Regions from separate parts of the Thioclava nitratireducens genome, predicted to be linked through region 2. Evidence: riboswitches for the same ligand, from Rfam matches in the RefSeq annotation. Region 2 holds a riboswitch; each other region holds the start of a gene.
What was found. A riboswitch is a leader RNA that binds a small molecule or an ion and turns the genes downstream of it on or off. The one in region 2 is predicted to bind thiamine pyrophosphate.

Region 1 (2,261 bases), 1.9 Mb from region 2:
ATCGGCCTGAATGCCCGCCCCGCCCGATGGGTCGGAACCCGCGATGGTGAGAATATTGGGAATCATGTGTCGCTCCATGCGTTGCGCAGGGTTCGGGTGGCGCGCGCCATGTCAGGGGCACGCGAGATGGCAGAAATCACCGCGAGACCGGCACCGCCCGCCGCGCGGATTGCGGGCGCGTCAGTGGCAGTGATCCCGCCGATCGCGAGGCAGGGAAGATCGGTGCGCGAGACGATCCGGGCAAAGCCTGAATGGCCGATCGGGGCGGCATGGTCGGGCTTCGAGCCGGTCGCATGGATCGGACCGACGCCGAGATAATCGATGCCGGGAGGAACGGCGGCGATCTGCGCCTCGGTCTCGATCGAGAGGCCTAGGAGCATGTCGGGCCCGATCCGGCGGCGGATCGCGGCGGGGTCGCCATCGCTCTGGCCGATATGCAGCCCGGCGGCCCCAATCTCGATGGCCACCGCGACCCTATCGTTCACGATCAGCGGCACGTCATAGGGGGCAAGCGCTTCGACCAGCGTCCGGGCCAGCGCGGCGAATTCTGCATCGGGGAGCACCTTGTCGCGCAGCTGCACCCAGCCTGCACCGCCCCGTGCCGCGGCCACGGCTTGCGCGAGCACCGGCTGCGGGGCGGCCGGGTCGGTGACGAAACAGATGGACGGGATCATCATGCGGATTCGATCCGAGCTCCGGCGCTCAGCGCCTCGGCGTCGATCGCATAGAGCGCATCGAGGAACGCGACCTGAAAACTTCCCGGGCCTGAGGCACTCGCCCCGGCGCTCTCCCCGGCGAGCCCAAAATAAGCCAGCGCCGCGACGACCGCCTCGAAGCGAGGCTGTCCTGCGAGAAACGCAGCCACCAGACCAGTCAGCGAACAGCCCAGAGCGGTCACGCGCGGCATCATCGCATGGCCATTGGCGACCCGCGCAGCGCGCTCCCCATCCGTCACAAAATCGACCGCGCCGGTCACCGCAATTACGGCCCCGCTCATCCGGGCCAAGGCCCGCGCGGCGCCTTCCGCGGTCTCGACACTCTCAGTGGAATCCGCCCCTTTCCCCGCGCCAGCCTCGCCCGCAAGCGCAAGGATCTCCGACGCGTTGCCGCGGATTGCCGTCGGGCGCAGTTCCACGAGCCGCGCACCGAGCGCACGCCGATAATCCGTCGCGCCGACCGCGACAGGGTCTAGCACCCACGGGGTTCCCTGCGCGCTCGCGACCTTGGCCGCCGCCGCCATCGCCTCCGCCCAGGGCGGCGACACCGTGCCGATATTGATGCTGAGCGCCTGCGCGAGTCCGGCGAACTCGGCCGCCTCCTCGCGCGCATGCACCATCGCGGGCGAGGCGCCGGAGGCGAGCAGAACATTCGCCATCACGTTCATCGCGACGTAATTGGTGATGTTGTGAACGAGCGGCGCGGTCTGCCGCATCGCCGCGAGATATTGTCCGGGATCTTCCATCGCTCTCTCCTTGGCTGCGGGCATCAGGAGAAGTGCGAGGGGGCAAAGGCGGGAACGCGCCTGACCGTCTCACGCGCCTCCCTCCGCCGGCATTATCCGGTTCAGGTTCTAAGGGTTCGTCTCAGCCCGGTTGCCCGAGCGCCCCTGTCGCTTCGCTCCGAGAGGTGACAGCCTTCGCGCCGCCCGTCAAGCCGGGTCAGACGAGGCGCCCACAGCTTCGCCGCGATCAGCATCCAGCGCATATCCTTGAACGGCGGAACCATTCTGGTCGCCGTCATATGTCAGGCCGGAAAAGAGCGAAGATACCGGCGTCGTTTTCGGATCCGCTTTCCCATCCGAAACATGCTCGGTGCAGCCCCGTCTGCCTGATGCCCGCAAAGCAGAATGGAACAAAGGCACCTTGCATCCGTTGGGGAACCATATCCCCCACCGCTCCGTCCCAGCATTATTGAGCGAGGTTTTTTAGCATGAGACGTCTAGACACGCATTCCGGAACGGCCCTGACCGGCCTCGTTACCGCCCTTGTCCTCTGCGCGAGCGCAGCCTACCCGGGCTCTTCGGACCAGCAGGCCCTTTTCACATCCAAGCAGGCATCGTCAGGCCACGACGTGTACAAGAAGCACTGCGCCGATTGTCATGGCAGCGATCTGATGGGGGATGCAGGCCCGGCACTGGCGGGCAAGAAATTCGCCGACAGCCTCGATTACAGCGGCATGACCGGCAAGCAACTATACGACTTCATCGCGAAGCACATGCCCAAGGATGACCCGGGCGAGCTGACCGACAAGCAGTATCTCCA
Region 2 (2,261 bases):
CGCCGATGTGCGCGAGGCGCGGATAGACTTCGCCTGGCTCTGCGCGCCCGCCGGGGCGAGCGGTCGAGAGCGTCAGGTCGACGTTACGCCAGTCCTCGCCGGTGGCCTGATGGACCGAGACGAAGCGCTCCATATCCACCGCGCCCTTGTCGCGGTCGAGCCGCAGATCATAGGAGGGCTGCCACCCGGCATTGTTAACGTAAGAGGTGATCGTCAGCGTGCCCGAGCCCTGCACCTTCGCGCTGAGCATCTCTCGATCTTTCGCCGGGTTCAGCAGCGCATCGAGCGCCGCTCGCGCCTGTTTCACCGCCTCTTTCGCGGGGTCGAGCGCGGCTTCCGCGCGGCGCGCTTCCGCTTCGGCGGCGATTGCGCGTTCGGTGGCCGAGAGAATCTGATCCTCCACCATCTGCGCCAGCGCGCGCAGCTGTTCGGGCGCGGTGACCTGCGAGTCGGTGTTCTTGAGATATGTGATCTGGTCGCGCGCGGCCTGCGCCTTGGCGCGGATCACGGCCACCGCGTCTTCCTTTTCCGCAAGGGCTTCCTTTGCAGAGGCTAGCCGGTCACGCGCAGCCTTCACCGCTGCGCTTTCGGTTCCGCTGGTCGCCGGCGCGCGCCCTGAGATCAGGCTCACCGCGCCGATCTGCACACCGTCACCCGACACCCGCAGCGTCGAGATGTCGGTGCCTTCGGGAAACCCCGGAACCAGCAGGTCATGGCTGCCCTCGGGCGCCTTCACCTCCACCTGCCGCACCACCTGCGCGCCCTGCGGAAAGAGCGTCACGGCCGTGATCTTGCCCGGTGCCTCGATCGTGTCGGCCAAGGCGGGCAGGGCGGTCGCGGCCATAAGGGCCGCCGTCAGGGTGATGCGCATCGGTTCCTCCCACATCCGTTCCGGATTGAGCCTGCGTCGGCCTGCGCGCAGTTGCAAGCCATTGAAATCCGGCGCGGGTCGTCACTGGCGGGAACTCGCCAGAGCGTTCGTGCTAGGCGTCGGGGGGCTACGACTGCTTGCCCTTGCGTCCGAAGCCCCGCGCGCATAGGTTGCGCCCCAACCTCGGGGTGCCGGATGATCCGGCTGAGATGCGATCCACGCGAACCCGTTGAACCTGAACCGGTTAAGACCGGCGGAGGGAAGGTAGCCGGATAGTCCGGCCCCACTCCGCCCGGCAAGCCCAAGGAGTGAGGCATGAAAACCCACCTGATGCTTGCGGGAGCCCTGAGCCTGATCGCCACGATGGCGGCGGCCGAGGACAAGCCCGTGCTCACCGTCTATGCGCCTGATTATTTCACGAGCGAATGGGGCCCCGGTCCCGCGATCGAGAAGGGGTTCGAGGCGACCTGCGATTGCGATCTGAAATTCGTGGCGGGCGATGTGTTGCCGCGCATCCTGCTCGAAGGCGACAAGACCTCCGCCGATGTCGCGATCGGTCTGAACACCGACGTGACCGCGAAGGCGCGCGCCACGGGCCTGTTCGCCCCGCATAACGAGGACACGTCCGACCTGACCATGCCGGTCAAATGGGACGATCCGATCTTTCTGCCCTTCGACTGGTCTGAACTGGCCTTCGTCTATGACAAGACCAAGCTGAAGAACCCGCCCACGAGCTTCCAGGACCTGCTGGATGCGCCCGACGACGCCTACAAGATCGTCATCGAGGATCCGCGCAGTTCGGTCGCGGGTCTGTCGCTGCTCTTGTGGGTGAAGGACATCTATGGCGACAAGGCCGAAGAGGCGTGGACGAAGATCGCGCCCAAGGTACTGACCGTGACGCCGGGCTGGTCGGAGGCCTACGGGATGTTCACCGACGGCGAGGCGGATATGGTGCTCAGCTACGTCACCTCGCCCGCCTATCACATCATGGCCGAGGAGGACGACAGCAAGGCTGCGGCGATCTTCCCCGAGGGGCATTACTTCACCCCCGAACTGGTCGCGCAGCTCAAGACCTCGAAACATCCCGAGCTGGCGCAGAAATTCATGGATTACGTGCTGAGCCCCGATTTCCAAGGCATGATCGCGACGGCGAACTGGTCCTTCCCGGCGAAACTGCCCCACGATCAGCTGCCTGAGGTGTTCCAGAAACTCCCGATGCCCGACAAGACGCTCTACCTGGGTGAGGCCGAGGCCGAGAAACTGCGCGGTCCGGCGCTGGAAGAATGGCAACGCGCCTTCTCCAGATAAGAGGCACGCCCATCTGGGCGGTGCTGGCGGGTGCGGCTTTGGCCGCGCTTGTCCTTGGCACTTTGGCGGCAGTGGCGCTCCG
Region 3 (2,261 bases), 1.7 Mb from region 2:
TTTGGCACCGGCGAGCTCTCGATGACCGTCGGCAGCCTGCATGAAGACGGCGGCTTCCTGGGAACCTCGGTGGGCGGCGCGTTCGGTGGCGGCCTGTCCAGCGATACCCGCTTCGTTCAGCTCGGCATGAACGTCGCCCTCGGTGACGGCACCTCTCTCGCGTTCACCGCGGCCAATGGCAGTTCGAACTTCTCCGGAGACGGTTTGCTTCGCTCTGGCAGCGGGCTGCACTCGAACGCCTATGCCGTGGGCCTGAGCAAGACAGGGTTTCTGTCCGGCGATGATCGTGTCTCCATCGGGATTTCGACGCCCATCTCGCTTGCCTCGGGCAAGATGACGATGAGCGTGCCGACCGCCGTCGGGGCCGCCGTCGGAAACACGCGCTCCGACAAGGTGGTGATGACGACCTCCTCGGTGAATATCGAAAGCGCAGCACCTCAGCCCGACCTTCAGTTCGGCTATTCGCGCACGGCGGGGATCGGTCGTCTCGGCGCGGGGCTTGTCTACGAACCCGGGAAGCGTTCCGCGATGGGGGTTTCGCTGGGATGGACGGCGCGCTTTTGAACCGCTGACGCCGGGCGCGCCGATCACGACCGCCGGATGCCACGCGGACGCGCCTTGCCAGGTTCGCACTTCGCTCCTACAACAGGATCACGCAGGGGAGTCCCGCTTAGGGGACTGAGAGGCTGACAGGGTGAAAACCCGGTGACGCGACCCTTTGAACCTGACCCAGTTGATACTGGCGTAGGAAGCTAGGCGCGCAGACCGGGAAGAGTCTTTCTATCGTTGCGGGCCATGACAAAAGGCCGTTCGGCCTTTGGTTTCCCAAGCGTCTCTCAATTGGTGTCCTTTGAGATCGAATGCTTGAGGAGCACCGAAACGATGAACATTCCCAACCCCAAGATCACCACCGGTCCGCTGCCGGCGTCGCGCAAGATCTACGTCGAGGGCGCTTTGCATGAAGGTCTGCGCGTGCCGATGCGCGAGATCGCCGTGCACCCCACTGCCGGGGAAGCACCGCTGCCGGTCTATGACAGTTCGGGCCCTTACACCGACCCCGAGGCCACGACCGATATCAATGCCGGTCTCGCACCGCTGCGTCGGGCATGGATCGAGGCGCGCGGCGATGTCGAGAGATATACCGGGCGCGATGTCCGACCCGAGGATAACGGCTTTGCCCAAGGGGCGCGGCTGACGCCGGAATTCCCGGTCAGGCGGCAACCGATGCGGGCCAAGGGCGACCGCGCGGTAACGCAGCTGGCCTATGCCCGCGCAGGCATCATCACGCCCGAGATGGAGTTCGTCGCGATCCGCGAGAACCAGCTGCGCGAGGCCGTAGGACCGCGCGACGGGCAGGACTGGGGCGCGAACCTGCCCGATTACGTGACGCCGGATTTCGTGCGCGACGAGATCGCCGCAGGCCGCGCGATCATCCCGGCCAATATCAACCACCCGGAAGCCGAGCCGATGATCATCGGGCGCAATTTCCTCGTGAAGATCAACGCCAACATGGGCACCTCGGCCGTCACCTCCTCGATGGAGGAAGAGGTCGACAAGTTGGTCTGGGCGATCCGCTGGGGCGCCGACACCGTGATGGACCTCTCGACCGGGCGCAACATCCACAACACCCGCGAATGGATCATCCGAAACAGCCCCGTGCCGATCGGGACCGTGCCGATCTATCAGGCGCTGGAGAAGGTGAACGGGATCGCCGAGGACCTGACATGGGAGGTCTTCCGCGACACGCTGATCGAACAGGCCGAGCAGGGCGTCGACTACTTCACGATCCATGCAGGGGTGCGTCTGCACATGGTGCCAATGACGGTGGAGCGCGTGACCGGGATCGTCAGCCGGGGCGGCTCGATCATGGCGAAATGGTGCCTGCATCACCACAAGGAGAGCTTCCTCTACGAGCATTTCGAAGAGATCTGCGACATCTGCCGCCGCTACGACGTCTCGTTCAGCCTCGGCGACGGGCTGCGGCCGGGCTCGATCGCGGATGCCAATGACGCTGCGCAATTCGCCGAGCTGGAGACGCTGGGCGAACTGACGAAGATCGCCTGGGCGAAGGACTGTCAGGTGATGATCGAAGGCCCCGGTCACGTCGCGATGCACAAGATCAAGGAGAACATGGACAAGCAGCTGGAGTGCTGCCACGAAGCGCCGTTCTACACGCTCGGTCCGCTGACCACGGATATCGCGCCGGGTTACGACCACATCACCTCGGGCATCGGGGCGGCGATGATCGGTTGGTTCGGCTG

Region 1: linked by a shared signal. The riboswitch ahead of thiM (hydroxyethylthiazole kinase) and the one ahead of thiB (thiamine ABC transporter substrate binding subunit) in region 2 are both predicted to bind thiamine pyrophosphate.
Region 3: linked by a shared signal. The riboswitch ahead of thiC (phosphomethylpyrimidine synthase ThiC) and the one ahead of thiB (thiamine ABC transporter substrate binding subunit) in region 2 are both predicted to bind thiamine pyrophosphate.

The regions. Positions count from the first base shown of each region.
Region 1 is NZ_CP019437.1:1,132,603-1,134,863, reverse strand. Features, by position in the region: gene thiD (bifunctional hydroxymethylpyrimidine kinase/phosphomethylpyrimidine kinase) at 1-66, opposite strand, end outside; gene thiE (thiamine phosphate synthase) at 63-674, opposite strand; gene thiM (hydroxyethylthiazole kinase) at 674-1,462, opposite strand; TPP riboswitch at 1,524-1,618, opposite strand; gene BMG03_RS05615 (c-type cytochrome) at 1,930-2,261, shown strand, end outside.
Region 2 is NZ_CP019437.1:3,048,084-3,050,344, reverse strand. Features, by position in the region: gene BMG03_RS14555 (DUF4139 domain-containing protein) at 1-871, opposite strand, end outside; TPP riboswitch at 1,046-1,150, shown strand; gene thiB (thiamine ABC transporter substrate binding subunit) at 1,187-2,179, shown strand; gene BMG03_RS14545 (thiamine/thiamine pyrophosphate ABC transporter permease ThiP) at 2,155-2,261, shown strand, end outside.
Region 3 is NZ_CP019437.1:862,409-864,669, forward strand. Features, by position in the region: gene BMG03_RS04315 (S8 family peptidase) at 1-564, shown strand, start outside; TPP riboswitch at 648-768, shown strand; gene thiC (phosphomethylpyrimidine synthase ThiC) at 883-2,261, shown strand, end outside.